Syntrophotalea carbinolica DSM 2380: one gene and its partner. The protein of the gene in region 1 interacts with the protein of each later gene in a pairwise test. Links are inferred from orthologs where the notes say so. Each region holds a gene or a part of one and is shown in the gene's direction. Other genes may lie near its edges.

Region 1 (16,557 bases):
TACAGCCACCATGCTTTACGAATATCTGGAAGCTCAAGGTGTCTCCTTCGGTACCAAGCTTGCCACGATTCTTTTTTACGCCATAAAATCCGAGACGCAGGATCTCGGCCGGGACTGGATCCGGGCCGACCGCCGCGCCTATCTGCAGCTTCTGCCGCTGGTGAATAACAGTATCCTGTTTGATATTCTCCATCCCGAGGTGCCGCGTGCTTACTTCGCGCATTTCAGTCACGCGATTCAAAACGCCATGATTTACGAGGATATACTGGTGTTCAACCTTTATGAAATCGATACGCCCGATATGGTTGCCGAGCTGGCCGATTTTTTGCTGCGGGTCGATGAGGTCAAAGTTGTATTGGGGATGGGGCATTACCGCGACAGTGTGGCGTTGTCTTTCCGCACCCTGCGCAACGATCTGAATGCCGGCGAAATGCTGCAGTCGGTTGTCGCCGATCTGGGTACGGCAGGAGGGCACGGTATGATCGCCGGTGGGCAGATTCCCGGTATCGACGGCAGCCGGCAATCCCTTGCCTCCCTGGAACAGACCCTTACTCACCGATTGCTGCAGGCGTTTCACTACTATCCCGCGCCCGGTGTGCCCCTGGTGGCGGAGTGAGGACCTGGCTGGTCCTTGCATTGACACCGAATAAGGGCTGAGGTATAAGGAACCGCTTGAATCAAGGGGAGACCATGATCCGTTTTTTTATTCCGTTAATGCTTTTGTTTTTGTTATATGTCCTCCCTGTCCATGCCGCCGTTGAAATCACGGTGGAAGGGCAGCCGGCCGAACGGGTTGAAGAGGTCTATCACCGTGATGGTATGGACTATCTGGCCATTGACGATGTCTTGCCCGTACTGGGATTGTCCGGACGCTGGCAGTCGGTGAAGCATGTTTATCAGATCCAATCGCCCAAAGGCACGGCGGTTATCTCGCCTGGCAGTCATTTTCTTCGCTTGGGCGACCAGATGACTCCTCTTGGTCAACCGCCGCGATTTATCGATGGTCGACTGCGCATCTCCGTAAACTTTTTGCAGAATCAACTGGCGGCTCTGGTAAGTCGTCCCGTGGTGTATCGCAATCTCGATCCCAACAATATTCAGGATCCCAACCCTGGTACGGAGCTTGACCGTCTATTTGCGTTTCTGCTGCAGCGGGAACCCGAAAAAGCCGAAGACCAGCGTACCAAAACTACGGTGGCCATCGACCCCGGGCATGGCGGAGAGGATCCCGGTGTCATCGGGATCGACGGCATCAAGGAAAAGGCCGTCACGCTGGCCGTTGCTCAGGGTCTCGAAAAACAGATCAAGATGCGGCTCGATATGCCGGTTTTTCTTACCCGTAACGATGATTATTCCCTGCAGCGGGAGAAACGGTTGCAGAATCTCGCGCGTTCCGGTGCTGATCTGCTGCTGGTTCTGCATGCCCAGTCATCTCCCTCTACTCTTCCCCACGGCATTGTTCTTTTTGTGCGCCCCAGGGAGGAAGTCGCCTCCGGAACCGTTTCCGCTCGCGATGACAGCATGCAATTGGCCCAGGCACTGAAATCCTCCCTGCAGGCGGCAGGGTTGCCTGTGGCCGGGATTCTGCGGGCTCCGTTGTTGCCGTTGGGGCGGGGTGATTTGCCAACGGTGCTGGTGGAAATGGGCTACTTGAGCCATGTTTCCGACCAGGCACGTTTATCCGTGCCCCAGGGACAGAAAGACCTGGCCGTGGCTTTGTTCGAAGGTCTTAACTCTTTTGTCGAAACCAAGCAGGAGGAAGTTCTGTGAGTGATTCCGTAGCCCGGCGCGCCGATGGCCGTACCCCATCCGAGTTGCGTCCTATATATTTCAGCCGCGGTTTTACCCGTTATGCCGAAGGTTCGGTATTGGTGTCTTTCGGTGAAACCCGCGTTTTATGCAATGCGACCGTTGAAGAGGGCGTACCGTCCTTTCTTCGCGGCCAGGGGCAAGGTTGGATCACCGCTGAATATTCCATGTTGCCTCGCGCAACCCAGGTGCGGTCTGCACGTGAGGCCACCCGCGGTAAAGTCGGAGGCCGCACCAGTGAAATACAGCGGCTCATCGGGCGGTCGTTGCGGGCGATTTGCGACCTCGAAATGCTTGGGGAACGCACGATTCTCATCGACTGCGACGTTCTGCAGGCCGATGGAGGCACGCGTACTGCCGCCATAACCGGTGCTTACGTGGCTCTGCATGATGCCGTCTATGGCCTCGTGCGTGAAAACCAACTGTCCGATTCTCCCTTGCGCGACAGCGTCTCTGCCGTCAGTGTCGGATTGGTGGACGGACATCCGCTGCTCGACCTCGATTATGCCGAAGATTTCCGGGCCGCTGTAGATATGAATTTCGTCATCACCGGTTCCGGGCATTTCGTCGAGGTGCAAGGTACCGCCGAAGAACGCCCTTTCAGCATGGAAGAGTTGGACGATCTGCGCAATCTGGCCCTGGCGGGTTGTCGTGATTTGCATCGCTTGCAATTGCGGGCCCTGGAGGCATAACCATGGAGATGCTGGTAGCGACGCGCAACAAAGGGAAATTGCGGGAAATCGAGCGGTTGCTTGCCGACACCGATATCGTCGTCAAGGGGCTTGACGCTTATGGCGATCTTCCCGATGTGGTTGAGGATGGCGCGACTTTCGCTGCCAATGCGCGTAAAAAAGCCGCGACCATGGCGCGGCTTACCGGCTGTTTGACTGTAGCTGATGATTCCGGCCTGGCGGTTGAGGCCCTTGGCGGAAAGCCGGGCATCTACTCTGCCCGTTATGCGGGTGAGGAGGCTTTGGATAGCGACAATAACCGCAAGCTTCTCGAAGATATGGCTTCTGTGCCGGAGGGACAGCGACAGGCAGCATTTCATTGTGTCATGGCTCTGTGCACGCCGGAGGGCGATTGCCAATTGTTTGATGGCCGCCTGGATGGCGTCATTCTGACCCGGGGCAGGGGCGAGGGTGGCTTCGGTTACGACCCTCTTTTCCTGGTTCCCGAATACGGCCGTACCCTTGCCGAGTTGCCTCTCGATATCAAAAATCGCATAAGTCACCGTGGACAGGCCCTTAAGCGTCTTGTCGCCTATTTGCATTCCCCGGGTTGATGTCCCGGTGCCGTACCGGTGGGCTTTCAGTTTTTCGTCGGTTGTCTTTTTCCTTTTCGGTGATGTCCGTCCTGACAGGTTCACTGTCACTCGGACTGACCGCGCTTCCTTTCTTTCCGTATTCCTTCGGTTAAGTTTTTTTATTCGGAAACATTTCTCTGTCTGTGGTTGCATGCCCGGTATTATGCTGCATAATTCTACAGGTCATGGCTTGTTCTCTACGTGAAATTTCTGTAGTGGCAATACGCTGGCTTTCGGCTCTGTTCCTGTTGCTGTCTTGCAGTGCCTGCGGCAGGCCGGAGAACGCACCTCGTGCGGTTTCGCGTATCGATCTGGCGCGTTATGCTGGGATCTGGTACGAAATTGCCCGTTATCCCAATCGCTTCGAAAAAAACTGCGCGGGAGCAATGGCGATTTACAGGGTGCTTGATGACGGCGGTCTTGAGGTGGTGAATCGCTGCCGGGATATCACTGACGGCGGTCGCATTCGCGAGATTAAAGGTTACGCCAAGGTGCCCGATCCGTTGAATCCTGCGGAACTGAAGGTTACCTTTTTCTGGCCGTTTTATGGCCACTACTGGATTATCGCGTTGTCCGAAGATTATACTTGGGCAGTGGTCGGACATCCGCAGCGCAAATACTTATGGATACTGGCGCGCCAACCGGTTCTTGACCAGGGCGTGTTGCAGAAAATTCTATCGTTGATCGTTGAGCAGGGGTACGAACCGGAGCGTCTTGTTTTTGCGGATCAGGGGAAATAGACCGTCTCCATGATTGACAAATTCGGTTGTTCCTGCTTAATTAACCACTATAACCAAAAGGAGGTATAACCATGGGAAAATGGCAAATGATGCTGGGTGGCGCCGCATTATCGGTACTGGTTTTAAGCGGATGTTCAGCGCAGCTCAGCGCAACCGATCGTGAAATGCTCGATCAGGCCCTGCAGTCCGGTCAGATGGCTGCCGACTATGCCCAGAAGGCCCAGGCTTCTGCAGGCTTGGCGAGTGATGCAGCCATGCGTGCCGAAGATGCAGCACAGCGTGCTGAAGCCGCTGCGGGCCAGGCCGAACAAAGTGCTGCCGATGCTCAGGCCAGCGCCGAAAAGGCCCAACGTGCCTTCGAAATGTGTCAGCAAAAATAATCGGTTTTTTGGTGTTATGGGAGCCCTGCAATTTCAACTGCAGGGCTTTTTTTATATGCGCGGGAGGATTTTCATGGGGGCGATAAGCAGCGGTTCCCGGTGGTTTGTGGGGGGGGGAAGCTCAGGAATAAAGGCGAGGGTGATTCAGTCGTCCGATACAATGGTGGCGATGCCCCGGCCATGGGCTATTTCTTTTTCGACTGTTTGCATATTTATGACCCCTTGCCAGGGGAGTTGGGTAACCTGTTGCTTGAATGCCAGCAGTAAAGAGTCGGTATCCGCGTCGTCCGGGCGATGGACTTCCAACAGCAGTTTGCCGTCTTTTAAGCCGGTTTTGACCGGTTGTCGGATGATGCGAACCGTTGTTCCGGGTTTTACGCGGGCGAAAAGGTCTCTGATATCCGCCGGGTAAAGACGCAGACAGCCATGGCTGATACGGCGACCGACACCATAGGGCTTGCTGGTACCATGAATGCCGTACCCCCGCGCGGAAAGCCCCAGCCAGTACTCTCCCAGGGGGTTGTCGGGGCCCGCAGGAATCCGGGCCGCAAGTCGGGGGTTTTCCTTTCGAATGGAGGCCGGGGCGTACCATACGGGATGCACGATTTTTTCGGTGATTTCGAACTCCCCCTGGGGGGTATCCCACCCGGAACTTCCGATGCCGACGGGGTAGACGCGTACCCTCAACCTGTTTTGTTCCTGCCAGACATAATAGAGCCTGAATTCCGCCAGATTAATAGTGATGCCGGGTTTTATATCGGTGGGCAGTAAAAAGGCATAAGGCAGGATTATCTTGTCGCCGGCAGGGGGGAGCCAGGGGTCGGTGTCGGGATTCGCACGGCAAAGTGCGAGGTATCCCAGACCTGCCTGGCGCGCAATCTCGATCAGGGTTTCTCCCACGCCTATCTTGTAAGCACGGTGCTCGCCCATGAGGGCTGGATAGTCCGTTTGAGGCAGCAGGCTTTGCTCAAGGCGCTGGGGATACCAGGCCCAGGCGTTGCCGAAAGATATCCAGGCCAGGGCGCATAGGTAAATGATAAAATTTTTCATGAGCATGATTCTACTCCAAACAGGTTTTTTTATGAAGGTTTCCCTTTCTTTGTTTTTCAAAAACTTTGGGCATGGATTCGGATTCGGTCGTTAAAAATGCAAAAAATTTTTCGCCGATCCGGAAAAAAAGTTTTTTTCTGTTAGAATTGCAAGATTGTCGAGCGTTGGTGATGGTGTTGACGGTTGATCGCGGCTTGTCTGTCTTTCAGGTATCTGACGTTGGCCAGGCCGGCAGTCCGTTTTACGCGGTGTATGCATAACTTGCAGCCGCATGTATGCCATGCGATTTTGAGAGGGCCACTTTCCCCCGATTCTGGTTTTCAGAAGATTTTCCCTTCCTGCGGGCTTTTCCTCAATTTCCGTTTTCCACGCACAATGCAGCGTAGGTAACGCGCGGGAACTTTCAGCGATCCATGATGCAGGTGGCCAGATGGCAGAGACTTGTAGGGCATTATTGCCCTGTACCCGGGTTCGTACCTATCCCTTTGTCGACAGTCGATGGTGCCATGGCACCTGCCAGGGAGAATAAAGGTGAGTCAGACATGCTGTGAAGACGGATTTCCTTTGATGGATGATGGGTGTGCCATTGTTCCTCCGGATCTCACATTGAAAAAATATCAGGCTCTTGCCGAGGCGTTCGGCGGGGTCGTCTACGAATTGAATCATCCCGGGGGACGACTTGACTGGTCTGATCAGTGCTGGAGAATGTTCGGCATTACCAGGGAGGAGATGGGCAGCGATATCCAAAGTTGGCTTGTGCATATTCATCCGGAGGACCGTACCCATGCTTTCAAGGAAATGCATCGGACGCTGCGTTCCGGGCAACCAACGCAGCTCGAATACCGTGTGCAGCATCGCGACGGCCATTATGTGTGGGTGCAGGACTACAGTTATGTCTGTTGCCGCGGGGCAAACGATGTCTGTCATATCGTCGGATATCTGCAGAATATATCCGATACCAAAAAACATCTGAACGACCTTGACCTGGCGCGCAGGGCCATCGATTCATCAATAAACGCGATCGCTTTTACCGATCTCGAGGGGTGTTTGTCGTATGTCAACCGGTCGTTTGTCAGGATGATGGGCATTGACAAACCGGAAACGGCTATCGGGCGGCAGGTCGGCACCCTGTGGAAAAACCCCAAAAAGGCCCGAGTGGTTTTACGCAATTTGCAGAAATTCGGCGAATGGAGCGGAGAGGTCGCGGCTTTGCGTCCGGATGGCCTTTTGGCATATTTCGAGGTTTCCGCCCATGTGGTCGAAGATTCCGGCGGGCATCCGCATTGTTACATGGCCTCGTTTGTCGATGTAACTGAACAAAAGAAGGCCGAACAGGAAGTGCAGGAGTCGGAGGAAAAGTACCGTCTGTTGTTTTCCTCCTGTTCGGATGCCATTGTTATTTTTGATGCCGGATCTTTACGCATTGTCGATGTCAATGGCGCAGCGCTCGATCTGTACGGCTATACGCGTGACGAGTTTCTCGCTTTGGACGTGTTGGATTTGAGCGAAGAACCGGAGCAAAGCCGGTTGCGCATGCAACAGATTATCAGCGGCACGCTGCGTCATTTCCCCTTGGTCAGTCATCGTCGAAAAGACGGCACCCGCGTCGATGTCGAGGTGTCGGTCGGATCTTTCAGTTGGCAGAAACGGCAGGTGTTTGCAGGTTTTTTCCGGGATGTCAGCGAACGCCAGCGAATCGAAGAGCTTAAGGATGACATGTTGTCGTCCGTCAGCCATGAAATGCGTACGCCCCTGACGGCCATCATGGGGTTTACCGACTATCTTTTGAAATCGAATGACAGGCCGGAACGGCAGAAGGATTATCTGAGTATCATCCAGCAGCAAAGCGAACGGCTGAAAGAACTGGTGGAAAATCATCTCAACCTGCAAAGGCTGCGTGCCGGGCACGGGGTCGGCGCCATTCACCCTGTCGAAGTGTTGCCCCTGTTGCACGGTGTTTCCAATATGTTTTCTTCGGCTCGCGGTCGAGACCGCATCCGGATTCAGTGCCCGGAGGATTTGCCGCCGGTGCGTGGTGATGAAAACCAGCTTTATCGGGCACTGTATAACTTGTTGTCCAATGCCATTAAATATTCGTCGGAGGATCAGGAGATTCTTCTGGGGGCCCGACGAGCCGACGATGCTGCGGTGCTTTTCGTCAAGGACCAGGGCGTGGGGATCCCGAATGAACACCAGGCTACCATATTCGACCGATTCTTCCGGGTACCCGCCGGGGATCACGGTATGCGCGGTAGCGGATTGGGGCTCTCGCTTGTGCAGGAAATTATCAAAGCGCACAATGGCCGCATATGGTTGGACAGCGTTCCCGGGCAGGGCAGCTGCTTCTATCTTAAGTTACCGTTGTTCGGTTGACGTTGATGAATGATGCTGCGCGTGTTTGGCTGCCGCATGTCTGATCCGGTGCGACAGGGAGAGGTTTTTTCGGGGAATTCGTTGACACCCCGGTTTCCTGCGTTGTATTAAAGGTTGGGTTTTGCCCGTGTACCTCGAATGGTCAAGGAAATCGGAGGATTCATGATACAAATCGATTTTGAAAAAATGGGCGGTCTGGTGCCGGCCATTATACAGGATTATCAAACCAACGAAGTGCTGATGGTGGCATTTATCGACGAAAAAGCCCTGAAGCTGACTCTGGAGACGGGGAAAACCTGGCTTTTCAGTCGCAGCCGTAATAAACATTGGATGAAGGGTGAACAATCCGGTAATACTCAGGAAGTACAGGAAGTGTATACCGATTGCGATGCCGATGCCCTGGTCATCAAAGTCAAACAGAATGGTGGGGCTGCCTGCCATACGGGTAATCGCAGCTGTTTTTACGTGCGTTGGGAAGATGGCGCCTGGGTGGAGCACTCCGAACCTTTATTCGATCCGGATGAAGTCTATAAAAAATAACCGGGTAGCATTACCCGGTTATATTGATGGTCTTTTCGTCCTGTTTTCTGAGCGGGGATTGGTTAAACGCTGTTGCACGAAAAAGCAGTGCGCTGTATCGTTCCCCGGCCATATGGCAAGCAGAGTACGGGACATGGCCGAATACTTTTGATGTTTGTTTGCTAACGAAAAACCGAATACGCAGGGTGACGGAGAATGGATGTCGCCCTGCCGGTGAAAATGAGCGGAAGCGGCGTCTTTGTGCCGCGTTGAGCCGCATGGAATGGAGAATTTTATGGAGAGAACCCTGGCAATTATCAAACCCGATGCGTTCGCCGCCGGTCATGCCGGAGGTATTCTGGCACGTATTTACGAAGAAGGTTTTCGTGTGATCGGTATGAAAAAGCTGGCCCTGAGCGAAAAGCAGGCCGCCGGCTTCTATTACGTGCATGAGGGGAAGCCTTTTTTTGATGATCTCAAAGGATTCATGAGCAGCGGTCCCTGTGTTGTCATGGTGCTGGAGGCCGATGGAGCCATCCGCAAATGGCGAGATCTTATGGGGGCGACCAATCCTGCCGATGCTGCGGCCGGTACGCTGCGCAAGGAATTCGGAACCTCTCTCGGCCGCAATGCGGTGCACGGATCCGATGCTCCGGAGACTGCAGCGTTCGAGGTGGGGTATTTCTTCGCGGGACTGGATTTGCTCTGATCGTGTCCCATGTTTAACCTGAATTAGATTGGGCCTTGTGCCCTGAAAGCCCTTCGGATACAATCGGAGGGCTTTTTTACAAAGAATCTTACGGGGTTGAACCGCCGCATGGATGTATCGATGGATCAAGACACACGAATCGACCTGAAAAATTTTACGCTGGAAGAATTAACGGAATTTCTGGCCGGCATGGGCAAAGAGCGTTTTCGTGCCGGCCAGGTTATGCGCTGGATGTACCATCGCCTGGTCGACGATTTCGACGCCATGAGCGATTTGTCCAAAGTCCTGCGGGCCGAATTGCATCAACGCGCGCGCATCTCCCGTCTGACTCCGGAAGCGACGGAAGATAGTCGCGACGGTACCCGCAAGTATCTGTTCCGCCTTGAAGACGGCGAAACCATCGAATCCGTTCGAATTCCCATGGACGATAATCGGGCCACCCTGTGCATCTCCACCCAGGTCGGCTGTGCCATGGGCTGCGTTTTTTGCCATACCGGAAGTTTCGGACTGGTGCGTAATCTTACCCCTGGGGAGATCGTCAATCAGGTTTGTGCCGCCCTGGCGGACGGTCCGGTGAACAATATCGTGCTTATGGGGATGGGGGAGCCGCTGCATAATCTTGACAATGTGGTCAAGGCCTTGCAGATTCTTTATATGCCGCAGGGGCTCGATTACAGTCCCCGCAAGGTTACCCTTTCGACGGCCGGCCTGGTGCCGCAGATGCAGGAGCTGGGAAAACGGGTGCGCGTCAACCTGGCGGTGTCGCTCAATGCCACCACCGACGAGGTCCGCAACCGGCTCATGCCCGTCAATCAACGCTATCCCCTGCAACAGCTTATGGCTGCCTGTCGGCAGTATCCTCTGCATGCCAAAAAGCGTATTACCTTTGAATACATTCTGATCCGGGATGTCAACGACTCCGACCAGGACGCGCGCCGGTTGGTGAAACTGCTGCACGGGATCAAAGCCAAAGTCAATATCATCCCATTTAATGAACATAGTGCCTCAGAGTTCAGGGCGCCAACGGAGGAACGCATCTCCAGGTTTCAGGGCTATCTGCTCGATCATGGCATGGTTGCCATCCGTCGGGCCAGCAAAGGCCAGGATATCTCCGCCGCGTGCGGTCAGCTTAAGGGAAAATTGACCGTATCACCGCCAGCGCAGGAGTCCGAAAGAAACTCTGCCCGTCCTGATCGCTCTCAGGGGAAAGGTAAGCATTTATGAAACAGCCGATCGTAGGGGTTATTGGTGGCAGCGGTCTGTACGATATGGAAGGATTGACGGATGTTTGCGAGGTAAGTCTCGATACGCCCTTTGGCGCTCCGTCCGATGTCTTTGTGACCGGCGTGCTCGACGGTGTCAAGATGGTTTTCCTGCCCAGGCACGGACGAGGCCATCGACTGCTGCCTTCGGAAGTACCCTACCGGGCCAATATCCACGGCATGAAGCAGCTGGGCGTGGACAGGATCATCTCTGTTTCGGCGGTCGGCAGTATGCGCGAACAGATCGTTCCCGGGCATATCGTCATCCCCGATCAATTCTTCGATCGCACTCAGGGCAAGCGCAACGGGTCATTTTTTGGTGACGGCATTGTCGGGCATGTGCAGTTTGCCGATCCTGTATGTCCGGATCTTTCCCGGCTACTGGCAGCTTCAGCACGCGCGGTTGGTGCCACTGTTCACGAAGGCGGAACCTACCTGTGTATCGAAGGCCCCAATTTCTCCACCCGTGCTGAATCGAAAATCTATCGCAGTTGGGGGGTCGATATCATCGGCATGACCAACATCCCCGAGGCGCGGCTGGCCCGTGAGGCCGAAATCTGTTATGGCACAGTGGCTCTAGCCACGGATTACGATTGCTGGCATGAGGGGCATGACGATGTGTCCGTCGATGCCGTGATAGCCATCATTCAAAAAAATGTGGCCACGGCGCGGCGGATTATTCGGGAAGCGGTCGGCAGCCTGGTTTCCCGTCCCGGTTGTTCCTGCGGTGAAGCTTTGCGGTATGCCATCATGACCGCGCCGGACGCGATCGCTGCCGATACCCGCGAAAAGTTGGATTTACTTATCGGTAAATATCTTTGATTATTTTCTGTCCTCAGTTGCGTTGAGGTGGAGGTGCCCATGGTTCAAAAGATGGCGTGTGCAGGGTGGTGCTTGATGGCGCTGGCGCTGGTTGTGTCCGGGTGTACGCCTTCCAGCGGATCCCGTACGAAGGCGACGCAAAACGCCAAGGTACAATACACCCTTGGTGTGGCCGAACTCAAAAACAATAACCCGACCATGGCGCTGGCCAAATTTCTTGAAGCGGAAAAGTTCGATAAGAACGATTCCGACATCCAGGAAGGTCTGGCCCAGGCGTATCAGCGCAAGGGGGCTTTTGCGGAAGCGGAAAAGCATTATTTACGGGCCATTGAACTACGTCCGGATGAACCGCGGTATTTCAATAATCTCGGAGCGCTCTACCTGGATATGCAACGGCCCGATGATGCCCTGCTTCACCTGAATAAGGCTGCCACCAATCTGCTGTTCCCTCAACCCGAAATTCCCCTGACCGGTATCGGAATGGCGTATTTTATGAAGCAGGAACATCAACAGTCCATAGCCTCCTATCGGGAAGCCTTGAGTAAAAATCCGAGGTATATCGAAGCGTATCTTCGCCTCGGAGAAGTTTTGACCACTCTTGGCCAGGTCGATCGCGGGTTGATTGAATATAAGAAAGCTCTGCTGTTGGCTCCAGAATATGGGCGTCTGCATTTTTATATGGGGATGGCTTATATGAAAAATGGCCAGATGGATCCGGCTCGCCAGGCTTTTCTTAAAGTCCGGGAGTTGATACCTGAATCGGAGATGGGCATCAGGGCCGGCGATTATCTTGACATGTTACAGTGAGACGTGAACGCTATGCATGACACATCAACAGAGGACAGTCCCGCCGAAGTGCCGGTTGCCAGCCTGGGAAAGCAACTGCAAGAGCGACGTGAGGCCATGGGGTTGAGTCTGCAGGCTGTGGCAGAACGTACCCGCATCCGTTCGGCTTATCTGCGGTCATTCGAGGACGATGATTACGAGGCGTTGCCCGCAGCCGCCTATGCCGTTGGTTTTTTGCGTCAATATGCAACATTGCTGGGGCTCGATGCCGAGCAGGCGCTGAAGGAGTTTCGCGGTGCCGCGCAGTCTGTCGCCCAGCCCCTGTCGCAGCTTCCTACCCCTGAAAACTCCGGCACCGAGCTGGAGCCGGCCGGGAAGAAGCGCCCGGGATTCCCGATTTGGCTGTTGATTGCCCTGGGTGCCATTTTGGTTGCCGGCTGGCTGTTTTACGTGGAAAACCGCGAAACGTGGATTCCTGTATCCAAAGAATCCGCAACGCCAGCCTTGCCCGCCAGTGAACCAGCGGCGGGGATTTCTGCCTCGCAATCTTCGATGAAATCCGATGCGGCACCTGAGCCGCAGAGTTCGCCACCCTCCGCATCTGAAGCTTCCGCCCCGGTGCAGGATGCAGATGTCCCCGTCGAAACCAGCGAAGCGTCCGAAGATGCGCTGATTTTCCCTCTGCCCGCAGGCGGGGCGGTGTTTCGCATCGCCTCCAAAGGAAGCGGCTGGGTGGAAATAGAGGCTGATCGGCGGCCTCTGCAGAACTACGATATGCAACCAGGCACGCGCGTCGAATGGACCGTCCATGATTTTGCGGAAATCCGGGTCAGTATTCCCGGCGGCGTGCAGGCATGGCTGGACGGTCGTGAAGTGAGTTTGCCCGATACCTGCGTGGTGATCCTCCGACAGCCCCCGGCAACGGTGGCGTCGACGGCCATGTCCGCACATCGCGCCGGGGAACATTGACATGGGAAGCGTTTTGACCGAAGAAAATCTGGGCCCCATCGTGGAAGAGGTGCATGCCCGATGCGGGATGGCCCCTTTCGATCTGGCTTTGATCCTCGGATCGGGCCTGGGGCAGGTCGCTGACGCAGTGGAGGATGTAAAAGTCTGGGAGTACAGGGATTTTTCCTGCTTTCCGGCCGTTGCCGTGGCCGGACACGCCGGCCGGTTGCTGGCCGGCACTCTGCATGGCCGCCGGGTACTGATCTTTCAGGGACGCTTTCATCTGTATCAGGGATTGACCGCCTGGCAGACGGCCGTGCCCGTGCGACTGGCGCATGCTCTGGGTTGTCGGCGGTTGTTGCTGACCAACGCCGTTGGCGGTATTCACCCCGACTTGGATGCCGGATGTTTCATGTTCGTCGCCGATCATATTAATGTGCTGGGCGACAATCCTTTACGCGGGATGTGCGGCGATACTTTCGTCGATTTATCCAGGCTTTATCGTACGGATCTTTTCAAGTCTCTGCGTACCGAAGCGCTGTCCCATAATATCCATGTGCAACAGGGGGTTTTGGCAGCGGTACCGGGACCCTCCTACGAAACTCCGGCGGAAGTGCGTGCTCTCAGGCAGATGGGTGCCGATGCCGTTTCCATGTCATTGATTCCTGAAGCCATTATGGCCGGGGCCCTTGGCCTTGAGGTTGTCGGACTCAGCTCTGTCACCAATCGTGCCGCCGGCCTTGGCACAAAGCGTCTTTGTCATGACGAGGTACTCGCCTCCGGCAGCAATACTGCAAAAAACCTTTCCGTGTTGGTCGCTTCCCTTTGCCTGGGCTGGTTTTAAACCTGCGACAAGCGCAATGCTTTCCTGTGGTTAGAATCTGTAACATGCTGAAATTAAGGAAAAAACACATTTTTTGATGATTTTGCAGCGGCTTGACAGTCCACGACCCGGTGGTATGCTTTAGGCAAATCAGGGAAGGGGGTGTCAGCAGTGCAGAATCGGGAAAAGATTCTGGTAGTGGACGATGAAGAAAATGCCCGCATTGCTCTTCGGGCTATTCTGCAGAATGAAGGCTATCAGGTAGATAGTGTGGCTAACGGCTTCGAGGCTCTCGAGTTTTTGCGCATGCATAAGGTCAATGTCGTGATCAGCGATCTTAAGATGCCGGAGATGAACGGGCTTTCCTTTCTTCGCGAACTTAATCGACGTTATCCCAGTACCAGGGTGATCATGGTAACCGCTTATGGCGGGGTCGAATCGTATCTTGAAGCAATCCAGCTGGGTGCTTTTGAATACATCCATAAGCCTGTAAAGGTGGATGAACTCAAATTTATCATGCATAAGATGCTGACCGAGGAGCGGCCAGTCAACGCTAACTGATCTGTTTCGGGGAGTGGCAATGAAAGATTTCAAGACGGTATTGTTTGCAACTGATTTTTCGGAAAATTCCGAGTATGCGTTCGAATATGCGCTGGCGATGGCCCGCAAATATGAATCCCTGCTGGTTATAGTCCATGTCATTAACGAACCGGTCGACTTGCGTGGATTTTACGTGCCGCATATTTCTTTCGAATCCCTGGAAGAGGAAATAGAAGAAGGTGCTCGCAAGATGATGGAAAAGTTTTGCCGTATGCACATCGCCGATTATGAAAACTACCAGACCTTTATTGTCCCTGGCATCCCTTACGATGAGATTATCAAAAAAGCCATGGAGCTACCCGCCGATCTCATCATTATGGGGACTCAGGGCCGTTCCGGTCTGGATCATGTCTTGTTCGGAAGTACCGCCGAGAAGGTGGTGCGCAAATCCCCGGTACCGGTTATGACCGTGCGTGTTCCAGCCTGAATCTCAAACTGATCCATGTCTTCGGGGGCGACCTTAGGTCGCCCTTTTTTTATATGGGCTCGGGGTGGGTCGAGCGTCTTTGGGTATTTCTCCCTTGCATAAAGGAATTGCGCAAGGGTATCCTTGGCTACTAAGAAAAGGTCTGCACAGGCGACTTGATGATGGTTCCAAGAGGGTTATTGTCCATCGGCGGGCGCATATCATTCTTTGGGGCCGGATATTTTTGTTGCGAGGTGATTTTAATCATTTCAAGGAGATGGGGATGTCCAGCCGGATTCTAGTGGTGGATGACGAGGCGATTATTCTGCAATTGGCCACCATGGTATTGACCAGCAGAGGTTTCGAGGTGCTTACCGCTCACAGTGGGCAGGAATGTCTTGAAATCGTCGAACAGGAATCGCCGGATCTGGTGTTGCTGGATTACATGATGCCTGTCATGGACGGAATGACGACACTGCGTCATCTGCGTCAGGCTCACCCCGACACCTATGTCATCATGTTAACCGGTAAAGGCAGTGAACAGATTGCCGTTGATGTGATGAAGGCCGGTGCCGCCGACTATATTCTCAAGCCTTTTAAAAATCAGGATTTGGTGGAACGCATTGAGAATGTGTTACGCATTCGGCGTATCGAGATTCACAACCGGGAATTGCGGGAGGAACGCGAGCGCCTTTTAAGCCAGATCGAAGGCTGGAACCTTGAACTGGAAAGGCGCGTGGCGGAAAAAACCCGTGAACTGGAACTGGCCCATAATGAAATTCTGCAAGCCGAAAAACTTGCCGCACTGGGACATGTTTCCGCCGGGATGGCCCACGAAATTCGCAATCCCCTCAACGCCATCGGCCTGTTTGCCCAGATTCTTAAACCGGTGCTGGCTCACGATGCCGAAAAAGCCGGGTATATCGATAAATTGCTGCATGAAGTCGATCGTATCGATGGGATCCTGTCCAAGCTTCTGGACGCCAGCAAAGGGCCTCAAGTAACCCTGGAGCCGGTTTGCCTGGTCGAAACCATAGATCGTATCCTCGAGACCTTCAGTGCGCAGCTCAATGCCAGTGGTGTGAGTGTCGACAAGCATTATGAACAGGTGCCGCCACCGATGATGGCGGACAAGGGGGAAGTTGAACAGATCTTCACCAACCTTTTCGCCAACTCCCTGTATGAGATGCAGCACGGGGGGGCGCTGAAGGTCGGGGTTCGGTACGACGGCTATAATGTGACCATCGAGGTTTCCGATACCGGCGGAGGCATTCCCAGGGAAAATCTGAGCAAGATATTCGACCCGTTTTTTACCACCAAGACCAAAGGTACCGGTTTCGGATTGTCCGTGGTACTGCGCATTGTCAAAAGTTACAAAGGCCACATCAACGTACGTAGCACGGAAGGGGAGGGCACCATATTCAATCTGGAATTTCCCCTTGCTTTGGAAACAACCTGATTTTCGTGTATGTCACGGAAACGCTGCCTATATCAGATAATCGACGTCCATGCCTTTATTGTTACGTGAAATTGCCCTGACCCTTGATGAAGACGAAACATTGTTGCCGCTACGGGTCTCCGAGGCGCTTGGGGTTGCCCCGGAGAGTCTTGGAAATCTGAGTGTTGTGCGTCGGGGCATCGATGCGCGGCGTAAATCCCGTATCCTGCGAATATTCAGTGTTCAGTTCGAGGTGGAGAACGAAGAGGCATTGCTGCATCGCCACGCCGGCAATCCCCGATTGCAACCCGTCAAACAGCAGGTTTTGCCTTTTACGCCATCTTTGACCAAGCCATGGCGGGTGCTCGTGGTCGGGATGGGACCGGCCGGTCTGTTTGCCGCCTGGCACCTGGCGCGATGCGGTGCCGAGGTGACGCTGGTTGAACGGGGACGGTCCGTTGAAGACCGGGTGCGCGATGTCAGAAAGTTCCGCCAGGAGGGGGTATTCGATTCCCGGAGCAACATTTCTTTTGGCGAGGGCGGCGCCGGAACCTTTTCCGATGGCAAGTTGACCACCCGGGTTAAA
Region 2 (10,088 bases), 410 kb from region 1 along the record:
GATGATAAAAGACGCGCATGATAAATCGGACGTTCGATAATCATGTCGTCAAAGACAACTTTTCCCATCAACAACGGCAACAGGCGCGGATGCAAAAACAGATGGGCAATGTCGCCACCGGATTCCGTGAGGGGCTCCCCGATGCGAATATCCCTAATGTTGAAGGCGGGGCCCTGGCGCCATGACATATGCGCCGAACCAATGGAAACAGGTTGGTCCAATGCGATACTTAACCGGTTTGCCAGCGATTCCCGATAAGCATTCAGGTCAAAGGTCATCAGGAACAGGCTTGCCGCCGTAAGTCCGGCCGCAGCCAGCAGGCTGACAGCCGTCAAGAATGGGTGCCGCCGGAATATCGAAGTTTTGGTCGTTTCTTTTGGAGTCATGATTCGGGTTTCCGGTTTGGTGCTGGAGATTCAATATCCATGCTGGTGAGGATAACGGACAGTTCTTCCGGAAGGGGACTGGTTATCCTGTGGGATGGCTGATCGCCCTGTATGGGCCAGGCCAGCTGCCAGCAGTGCAGGAACAGCCGATCCCGACCAGGGAGCTCCGGACCGCCATAGCGGTGGTCGCCATACAGCGGCCAACCGGCATCGGCGCATTGTTGGCGGATCTGATGCTTGCGGCCGCTCAGGAGTTCAAGTTCGAGCAAGGCGGCGCTGGCGTGGCGGCCGAGCACACGAAAGCGCGTAGCTGCCTGTTTGGGTTTTCCCTGGACACGCACCGAGGTAACCATCATCCCCGTCTCCGGGGGATGGCCGTTAACCAGTGCCAGGTAGGTTTTGCTCATGTGTCCGTTTTGCAGCAACCGCCCCAGCTCGGCGGTGGCTTTGCGGCCTTTGCCGAAGATCACCGGACCTGATGTGCCGATATCCAGTCGATGGACCGGGGCTATGCGATAAGGGGCTTTGCATTGTTTTATCCAGGCTTTGAGGCGGTCCGTAAGGTTGTCTTCGGTATGCCCGACACTGCTGTGCACGGCGAGTCCGGCAGGTTTGAAGACAGCCAGAAACTCGTCGGTTTCCAGCAATATGGTCAGTTCCGGTACTCTGTCGGTGCAAACCTCCCGCAGGCGTTTGCTATCGGGAAGCTGCAGGCTTTCATGGCCCCGCAGACAGATGTTTTCGGTCAGGATTGATCCGTTGCAGCGAATTTTGCCGCTACGCAGCAATTGGCGCAGGTAGGAGCGTGGCGCCGCTGGTATGCGCGCATGAAGGGTCTCCAGAACGGTTTGTCCCGCGTCCTGTTCAGTGAGGGTAATTATAGCCATAGCTGCTCATCATAGCCTTAGTTTGTTCTGCAGGCAAGCTGCCTGAAACACCTGGCCGGACAACAATACATAAAAGTATGGGTACGGAAAGGTAGCGGACGGCGTGTTACGCCAAAATCGTGTGCCAGCAAACTGCTTTACATGGCTTTTGCGGATTGTTAACATGCCGCGTTATCGACAGGTCTTTACCAGAGAGGATGTCCGCGCGCGCATATGCAGATCAAGCGTATCGAAATCGTAGGATTCAAATCGTTTGTTGATCGGGTGGCCCTCGATTTCGGCCCCGGCATTGCCGCTGTGGTCGGTCCGAACGGTTGCGGCAAAAGCAATGTGGTCGATGCCATACGTTGGGCCATGGGGGAGCAAAGTCCCAAAAACCTCCGTGGGCGGGCCATGGAGGACGTCATTTTCGGCGGTAGCGAAAAGCGCAAACCGGTGGGGATGGCCGAGGTGTCCCTGGTCTTTTCCAACGAGAAGGGGCGGGGGCCGGTTGCGGTACGGGACTATGCCGAGTTCATGGTGACGCGCCGACTCTATCGCAACGGCGACAGCGAGTATTTACTGAACAAGGCTCCTTGCCGGTTGCTCGATATTTCCGAACTCTTTATGGATACTGGTATCGGGGCCCGGGCATATTCCATTATCGAACAGGGTAAGGTCGGTCAGATACTCAATGCCAAACCGGAGGAACGACGGTTTCTTATCGAGGAGGCGGCCGGGGTCAGCAAATTCAAAGCCCGCAAAAAGACCGCTCTGCGTAAAATAGACGCTACCCGCCAGAACCTTCTGCGATTACGGGATATTATCGGCGAGGTGCGTCGTCAGCTGGGGGCTCTGAAACGGCAGGCACGCAAGGCGGAGCAGTTCCGCAACTACCGCGATGAACAAAAACAGATCGAAATCGGTTTTGCGCGGTGTCGTTATGCCGAGCTGGTGGCTGACGGCGACAAGCATCGCCACGATGAAACCCGTGCCCGGCAGCAGGTCGTTGCGCTGGAGAGCCGATTCCAGCAGTTGGAACTGGAGCTGTCGGAGCTGCGGCTGGTGCAGGTTGCGGCCGAGAAAGAACTTGGCCAGTGCCAGGAAGGTGTGTTTCATCTCAGTGGTGAGCTGCAACGTGTCGAGGGGCGCATCGAATTTGGTCAGCAGTCTTTGCAGAATCTGGAGCGTCAGCAACAGCAGCATAGTCAGGAACAGCAGGACCTTCACCGACGGCTTCAGGAAATTGCTGCCGAAATCGAAGAGTTGACGGCCGCCGGCAGTGCTCTGGCGCAAGAGTATCAACAACGATCCTCGGTGCTGGAGCGCGAGGCTGCAAGCCTGGAGGAGCAGCAGGATAAAGAGCGCCAGTGGGTGGCCAGTCTGGAGGATGCACGCCGGAACCTGTATGCGCGCATGGATGAGTTGTCCCGAAGCCGCCACGCATTGGAAGATGCGCGCCGTCGTTTGCAGGGATTGGATGAGCGTCGTGGCCAGCAGCGTCGCGAATCGGTTCAATTACAGGAGAATCGGGTCATTGCCGCCGAAACGGTCGCCTCCTGTGAGCAGAGTCTGCAGCGTTTTGCCACTCAGCGGGATGAACTGGACCAGACGCTGGAGCAGAGCCGGGAGCAAGCCTTGGTTGCCCGGCGGCAATTGGAGGAGAATGAGCGCCTGTTGCTCGAAGGACAGGGGCGTTTGGGAGAGTGCCGCTCCCGACTGCAATCTTTGGAGCAGATGGAGCGTAACCTCGAGGGGTACGGTGCCGGCGTCAAGCTTCTGTTGCAGGATACGCAGCTGCGCGCCCGCATGATCGGGATGGTGGCCGATTTGCTGGAGGTGCCGGAAGCGTATGAGGTGGCTCTCGAGGCAGTGCTTGGCGATCGGCTGCAGGCTTTGGTGACGCGGCACCCCGAGGATGCCCTCCGGGCGTTGGAGTTGCTCAGAGATGGCGGGGGGCGCGGTGCTCTGGTGCTGCCTGATGTTGCTGAATTCGAGGTGACTTTTGGTCACGGCCGGCCATTGGCCGAGGTCGTTCAGTGTTCTCCGGAAGTGGCCTCGCAGGTCATGCCTTTGCTCCAGGGAGTGTTTCTGGTCGACGATCTGCTTCCTTATCTGGATGCCGTTTTGCCGGTAGGGTTAACGCTGGCGACGGCTGCGGGTGATTGTCTGAATCACCGTGGGATCCTTTGCGGGGGCGCCCGGGAAGGGCTTGGGCACAGCTTTTTGTCGCAAAAACGGGAAATCAAGGAACTCAAGGCCAGACAAGCTGTTTTGGATGATGATCTTGCCCGGTTGCGGCAGCAGCGGGTCGACCAAAAGGCCGCATTGGGCGCCGCCGAACAGATGCAGGAGGATTTACGCGAGGAACTGCATGCCCTGGAGTTGAAACGTACCGCAGCTGAAAAGGATCTGGGGAGAGCGCAGCAGGAACTTACGCGCATAGACGAGCGTCTGGATATTACCTCCTTCGAAAATGATCAACTCAGGGAGGAAGGCGATGCACTGCAACGCCAACAAGTCGAGGCGGAAGCCTGTTGCAGCCGACTTGAACAGGCGCGTGTTGAGCAGGAAACGGCCGTCGCCCGATGCGAAGAAGAATTGCGGGTTTGGCGCCGGGGCCAGGAAGCGTTGCGCGAAAAAGTGACATCCCTGAAAGTCGTTCTGGCCGAACTTCGCGAGCGTCAGGAAGGCGGTCGTCGACAATTGCAACAGCTTACCGTCTCCGGGCAGGATTTCGAGCGGCAATTGCGCCAGCGGGAGCAGGGCCAGCAGCAAGCCGCTGCCGAGACAGCTCGGTTGCAGGCCGAGGGTAAACAGTTGCAGACGGAGCTGGAGGTGCTGTATGCACGACGCCAGGAGCAGCAGGAGCGCTTGGACCGGCTGAAAGATTCCTTCGGCCAGCAACAGCAGCAGGTGGATGCTCATGAGGAGAGTTTGAGGGTCGTGCGGGGGCAGTTGCAGCAGGCCAGGGAGCAGTTCTCCTCACTGCAGATGCGTGTCCGCGAAATAGATATGGAGATTGCGCATCTGTGTCAGGATATCGAGGTGCGTTTTCGGCTCGACTTGTCGCAGGGCGACGCGGTTGTCCCGGACGAGGCCTTTGATCCGGTTGCCTCCGAACATCGGCTGGAGGAACTGCGTCGCTGTATTGAAAACATCGGCGAGGTCAACCTGATGGCCATCGATGAATACCGCGAGCTGGAACAGCGCTGGGAGTTTCTCTGTCAACAGGACCAAGACCTGCAGGAGTCTCTGGAAGGGCTGCAAACCGCTATCGCCAGGATCAATCGCACAACCCGCAAGCGATTCCGGGAAACGTTCGATCAGGTCAATGCCATGTTTCAGGAAATTTTCCCGAGACTTTTTCTCGGCGGACGTGCAGAATTAATGCTGACCGATGAAAACGATTTGCTCGAAACAGGGATCGAGATTGCGGTGCAACCGCCCGGCAAACGATTGCAGAGTGTCGGTTTGTTGTCCGGCGGCGAGAAAGCCCTTACCGCCATTGCACTGATTTTCGCCATTTTTCTGATCAAACCATCACCGTTTTGTGTGCTGGATGAAGTCGATGCACCGCTGGATGAAGCCAATATTCAGCGTTTCAATGAAATGGTGCGCGAGATGTCATCCAAGTCGCAGTTTATAGTCATTACGCATAGCAAGCGCACCATGGAGATGGCCGATATTCTGTATGGTGTTACCATGGAAGATCCGGGGGTTTCCAAGTTGGTTTCCGTACAGCTGCATGACTGATTGAGGATTTGCGATGCCTTTTAAATCTGTTCTTCTGGAACTTGTGGGAAGTGTTCCCGGCGCCACTGGCGCCATCATCGCCGACTGGGAGGGCGAGGCGGTCGATCAGGTCGGTCCCATGGACGATTATGACCTGAGGCTGGTGGGCGCTCACAAAGGGATAATTCTCGGCAACTTGCGTGCCATGCTCGACCGGATTGGCGAGGATGATCTGCAGGAGGTCGTCATCTCCACCCGCGATACGCAGACATTGGTGGTGCCCATCACCGCTGACTATTTCCTGGTGTTGACCGGTTGTCGCAGGCAACTTCTCGGCAAGGCGAGGTTTGCCCTCCAACGCTGTGTCGGCATTCTTAAGCAGGAAATCGCTTAAGCATCATGGAGTCGTTTGACTCTTTCACTGTTATATGCAAGGAGCAGGACAAGATGAAGGATATGTTTTTCCGCTGTATCGAGTGGCTGGTTAATGTGCTGGGTCGTATGGGGGTGCCTGAATCGCACCGGACTTTGACGGCCACGGTTGTGCTCTGGAGTGCTGTCGCCCTAGTGGTAATTTTGTCATTCATGCTGGTGCGGCGTTTGAGGCGGCCCGCTTCCCGGGAAATAACCGATAAAACCGAGCCGGTGGTGGAAGAACCGGTGGTGGAAGAACCGGTGGTGGAAGAACCGGTGGTGGAAGAACCGGTGGTGGAAGAACCGGTGGTGGAAGAACCGGTGGTGGAAGAGCCGGTGGTGGAAGAGCCGGTGGTGGAAGAGCCGGTGGTGGAAGAGCCGGTGGTGGAAGAGCCGGTGGTGGAAGAGCCGGTGGTGGAAGAACCGGTGGTGGAAGAACCGGTGGTGGAAGAACCGGTGGTGGAAGAACCGGTGGTGGAAGAACCGGTAGTGGAAGAACCGGTAGTGGAAGAACCGGTAGTGGAAGAACCGGTGAGCTTGTTTCAGCGGATGCGTACCGGGTTGGCCAAGACCCAGGCTTCGCTGGTCGGTCGAATAGATGCTTTGTTGCGAGGTTGCCAAGGGGTCGATGAAGAGCTGCTCGAGGAGCTGGAAGAAATACTGATCACCGCCGATCTCGGTATGAAAACGACCCAACAGCTTATACAATCGTTGGAAATGCGTCTTGATAAAGGTCAGCTCAATGATCCTGATGTCTTACGCGAGGCACTCAAGGGGGAAATTCGCGATCGTTTAATGCAGGAGTCCGCGCCTCTTGATCCTCAACGTGCGACACCCTTCGTGATTATGGTCGTCGGTGTTAATGGTGTCGGTAAGACGACTACTATTGGCAAGCTCGCCCATCAGTATGTTCAGCAGGGGAAAAAGGTTCTGGTGGGGGCTGGGGATACCTTTCGCGCCGCTGCGGCGGAGCAGCTTGAGGTATGGGGACAGCGTGCCGGCGTCGAAGTCATTCGCCAGGCTGCCGGATCTGACCCTGCAGCCGTGGCCTTCGATGCCATTAAAGCCGCTCAGGCGCGCAAGGCCGATGTTTTGCTTCTCGATACTGCCGGTCGGCTGCACACTAAGGTCAACCTTATGGAGGAGCTGAAGAAAATTCGGCGGGTGCTCGATCGCGAAATGCCGGGTGCCCCCCATGAGACCCTGCTGGTGGTCGATGCGACAACCGGCCAGAATGCCCTGGTGCAGGCTCGTCTGTTCCAGGAGGCAGTGTCGGTTTCCGGGCTGGCGCTGACCAAACTCGATGGCACCGCCCGCGGCGGCATGCTGGTGGCGATCGGGGGCGAGCTCGGTCTGCCGATACACTATGTGGGGATCGGCGAAGGCATCGAAGACTTGCGGCCTTTCGATCCGGATCTGTTTGTCGAGGCTTTGTTTCGGCAGGATGGATAATTTCTTGACTAAAGGGTTCTTTCTTTTTTAAAATTCATATTTACTGAGCAGAGGAAGCCGTGGATTTAACAATGATGATTCAATTGGAAAAAAAGATTGATCAGCTTCTGGAGCGCAAGCAGGCCCTGGAGGAACAGTGCCAGCAGTTGCTTGCAGACCGGGATCGCTTGCTACAGGAACGCGAGCGTTTTGCTTCCGAGGTGGACCGGATTCTGGCCAAGCTTGATGGTTTGGATCAGGAGGTATCTTGAAACAAGCTGTCCAGGTGACAATTTTAGGTCAGCAATATACCATCAAAAGTGCGATGGATCCGGCGGAGGTATGTCGGGTCGCGGAGTTCGTAAACGAAAAAATAGCCGAGGTTGTGGCTGCCAGTCGGGCGGTTGATACCCTGAATACGGCGGTTCTCGCTTTGCTGAATGTGGGGGAGGCTTATCTGCGTTTGCGCGATGCCACACAGGCCAGGGAAGAGTCCCTGAATGTGCAGTTGCACGATCTTGTGGCTCGCTTGGAAAAGGCATGTCCAGATTCTCCCCCGCACGAAAATTGAACGCATTGTCGCTGCTTTCGAGAGACGTTCGCGACTTTTTCTGCTAAACGCATTTGAAAAAAAGGCGCTTGGCGCCAGGCCATCTCCGCACGGAGATTTTAGATAGATTTGAATGGTTGGGGTTTTCCAGAACCTTGGCGCTTGCGCCAGGCGTTTTGTTTGTTCGGTTTGTTGGACGTCTTTAGCGCACTGCGCTTTTGCGTTTCTTGTAAACTGTTTTATCGCCGGGTTTCAGGCGAAAAGAAGAGGACTTTAGTCTTGGTCCGTCGTGTGCTGCCTTGTAAAAACCGAGGCGGTGATGGCGGTGGAGGACTTACAAGAAACGGTTTCTACCAAGCCAGACAAGGTAACTCAGTCCTCGCATCTCTCATCTAGAAGTACTCCCCTCGGAGATTGCCGTTTTACTGCGGGATCTCTGCCTATGCCTAAAAAATCGCTACGCGAGATTATGTTGGCCCGTCGCAAACATCTGGCCGCTGAAGTCTGCCTGGGACACAGCCTCAGGGTTCAGCAGCGGGTGCTGGCGTTGCCTGCTTTCGAGCAGGCGAAGGCGGTGGCTCTTTACAGTCCGATTTTCAACGAAGTGTTCACTGAAGAAATATTTCACGAGGCGTTGCATCGGGGGAAAACTGTCGCATACCCGCGGGTGCGCGGCGATCAGCTCGATTTTGTGCTGGTTGCGTCGCCGCAACAGCTTTCACCTGGGGCGTTCGGCGTGCTCGAACCGACCGGGTCAGCCACGATACCATCCAGTGCACTCGATTTGGTGTTGGTGCCTGGCGTGGCTTTTGACCTTGAGGGTAACCGGCTGGGGTATGGTAAGGGGTTTTACGACCGGGTGCTCTGTGGATCCGGGCGTCCGGCGTTGTCTGTCGGGCTCAGTTTTGAGTCGCAGCTGGTTGAACGTCTGCCGGTCGAGGATCATGACCAGTGTTTGGATTTATTGATTACCGAGGAACGGGATTACTCTTTCACACCGTCTGGGCGGTGTATGCTGGAAAGCACATAAATATTTAGGAGGTTTAAACTTTGAGTATAGAAATTCAGTGGATAGGAATCGGCGCGGCATTTTTGGTCGGTGCCATCGGCGGGGCACTTGTACGCCGCAAGGTTGCGGCTACCCAATTGGCTGAAGCGAAAAGAATGGCTGACCAGATTCTGTCGGAAGCCACCAAGGAAGCGGATATTCTCCGCAAAGAAGCCGAAATTCAGAAAAAGGATGCCTTGCTGGAAGCAAAGACGGCCTGGGAGCAAGAGGCCCGTGAGATGCGCCGGGAATTGCAGGCACAGGAGAAGCGTCTTGTGCAGCGCGAGGAAAATCTGGATCGCAAGGTTGCGCAGGTCGATGCGCGCGATGAAGAGTTCGGGCAGCGTGAAAAGCGTCTTTCGCAACAGGAAAGCCGCATTCGCAGCTGGGAAAAGGAAGCGGATGCTCTGGTCCGCCAGCAACGTGAGCGGCTCGAGGAGCTGGCCGGGTTGGGCGCCGAGGAGGCCAAGGCGCAACTCATGGAGCAGATGGAGAGTGAGGCGCGGCACGAGTGCGCCAAAAAAATCAAGCAGATCGAGGATGAAGCCAAGGAAGCCGCAGATAAAAAAGCGCAGGAGATTCTGGCTCTCGCCGTGCAACGCTATGCCGGTGATTTTGTCGCAGAAAGCGCCGTTAGCGTCGTGCCGTTGCCCAATGATGAAATGAAAGGGCGCATTATCGGTCGGGAGGGACGTAATATCCGTGCCATTGAAGCGGCCACCGGTATCGATCTGATTATCGATGATACTCCCGAAGCCGTTATTATTTCCGGATTTAACCCCGTTCGGCGCGAGGTTGCACGGTTGGCTCTGGAGCGGCTCATCGGGGATGGTCGCATTCATCCGTCGCGTATCGAGGAAGCGGTAAACAAGGCCACCCAGGATGTCGACAACGCCATTCGCGAGGCTGGCGAACAAGCGACTTTCGATGTTGGCGTGCATGGGATTCATCCCGAGATTATCAAGCTTATCGGGCGCCTGCGCTATCGTACTTCTTACGGGCAGAACGTGCTTCAGCATTCCATCGAAGTTGCTTTCTTGTGCGGTATCATGGCCGCCGAGCTTGGCATCAATGTCAAGCAGGCCAAGCGGGCCGGATTGCTGCATGATATCGGCAAGGCCGTCGACCACGAAGTGGAAGGTTCGCATGCCGTCATCGGGGCCAATCTTGCGCGTAAGTATGGCGAATCGGCCAAGATCGTTCATGCTCTGGCTGCCCATCATGAGGACGAGAAGCCTTCGACGGTTCTTGCCGTGCTGGTTCAGGCGGCCGATGCTCTCTCCGGTGCGCGCCCCGGTGCCCGTCGTGAAATGCTTGAAACCTACGTTAAGCGACTTCAGGACTTGGAGCGTATCGGGACCTCCTTTGCCGGCGTTACCAACTGTTATGCCATCCAGGCCGGTCGTGAAATCCGGGTTATGGTTTCCAGCGAAGAAGTGTCGGATGTTCAGTCCCATACCCTGGCCAAGCAGATTGCGCGACAGATCGAGGAGGAGATGGCTTATCCCGGTCAGATCAAGATTAACGTCATTCGCGAAACCAGGGCGGTGGAGTTTGCCAAATAGCTGCTGAGGGTTTGGCGTCAGATGTAGGTTCAGCGAACGGGTATTCCCGACGTCAATGTTTTGCATGGAGATGGTAGCTTTTGAATATTTTAT

Evidence for each region.
Region 2: the proteins of ndk (region 1) and PCAR_RS12870 interact in binary tests that used the Escherichia coli proteins (3 or more experiments, as listed by UniProt). The link is inferred for Syntrophotalea carbinolica DSM 2380 from one-to-one orthologs.

What each region holds. Positions count from the first base shown.
Region 1 is NC_007498.2:2,346,518-2,363,074, reverse strand. The notes cover bases 7,490-10,179. They hold ndk (nucleoside-diphosphate kinase), read left to right. Parts: upstream 7,490-8,472; coding sequence 8,473-8,886; downstream 8,887-10,179. Other genes in these bases: mtnP (S-methyl-5'-thioadenosine phosphorylase), read left to right, coding at 10,107-10,179; rlmN (23S rRNA (adenine(2503)-C(2))-methyltransferase RlmN), read left to right, coding at 9,007-10,110; hisI (phosphoribosyl-AMP cyclohydrolase), read left to right, coding at 7,821-8,198; PCAR_RS17895 (PAS domain S-box protein), read left to right, coding at 7,490-7,658. Outside these bases: PCAR_RS11190 (DHH family phosphoesterase), read left to right, coding at 1-616; PCAR_RS11185 (N-acetylmuramoyl-L-alanine amidase family protein), read left to right, coding at 691-1,770; rph (ribonuclease PH), read left to right, coding at 1,767-2,501; PCAR_RS11175 (XTP/dITP diphosphatase), read left to right, coding at 2,504-3,094; PCAR_RS11170 (lipocalin family protein), read left to right, coding at 3,301-3,855; PCAR_RS11165 (hypothetical protein), read left to right, coding at 3,927-4,235; PCAR_RS11160 (L,D-transpeptidase family protein), read right to left, coding at 4,380-5,285; more of PCAR_RS17895, read left to right, coding at 5,817-7,489; more of mtnP, read left to right, coding at 10,180-10,970; PCAR_RS17890 (tetratricopeptide repeat protein), read left to right, coding at 11,010-11,777; PCAR_RS17885 (helix-turn-helix domain-containing protein), read left to right, coding at 11,790-12,725; PCAR_RS11115 (purine-nucleoside phosphorylase), read left to right, coding at 12,727-13,548; PCAR_RS11110 (response regulator), read left to right, coding at 13,699-14,088; PCAR_RS11105 (universal stress protein), read left to right, coding at 14,108-14,554; PCAR_RS11100 (hybrid sensor histidine kinase/response regulator), read left to right, coding at 14,817-15,992; PCAR_RS11095 (NAD(P)/FAD-dependent oxidoreductase), read left to right, coding at 16,042-16,557. UniProt on the Escherichia coli protein: Major role in the synthesis of nucleoside triphosphates other than ATP. The ATP gamma phosphate is transferred to the NDP beta phosphate via a ping-pong mechanism, using a phosphorylated active-site intermediate.
Region 2 is NC_007498.2:2,760,046-2,770,133, reverse strand. What follows is about bases 6,876-9,618. They hold PCAR_RS12870 (5-formyltetrahydrofolate cyclo-ligase), read left to right. Parts: upstream 6,876-7,824; coding sequence 7,825-8,412; downstream 8,413-9,618. Other genes in these bases: rny (ribonuclease Y), read left to right, coding at 8,433-9,618; PCAR_RS12875 (cell division protein ZapA), read left to right, coding at 7,101-7,403; PCAR_RS12880 (cell division protein ZapB), read left to right, coding at 6,925-7,104. Also shown: PCAR_RS12905 (DUF3971 domain-containing protein), read right to left, coding at 1-386; PCAR_RS17995 (RluA family pseudouridine synthase), read right to left, coding at 383-1,273; chromosome segregation protein SMC, read left to right, coding at 1,487-5,008; PCAR_RS12890 (roadblock/LC7 domain-containing protein), read left to right, coding at 5,022-5,381; signal recognition particle-docking protein FtsY, read left to right, coding at 5,435-6,853; more of rny, read left to right, coding at 9,619-9,995. UniProt on the Escherichia coli protein: Involved in the removal of 5-formyltetrahydrofolate.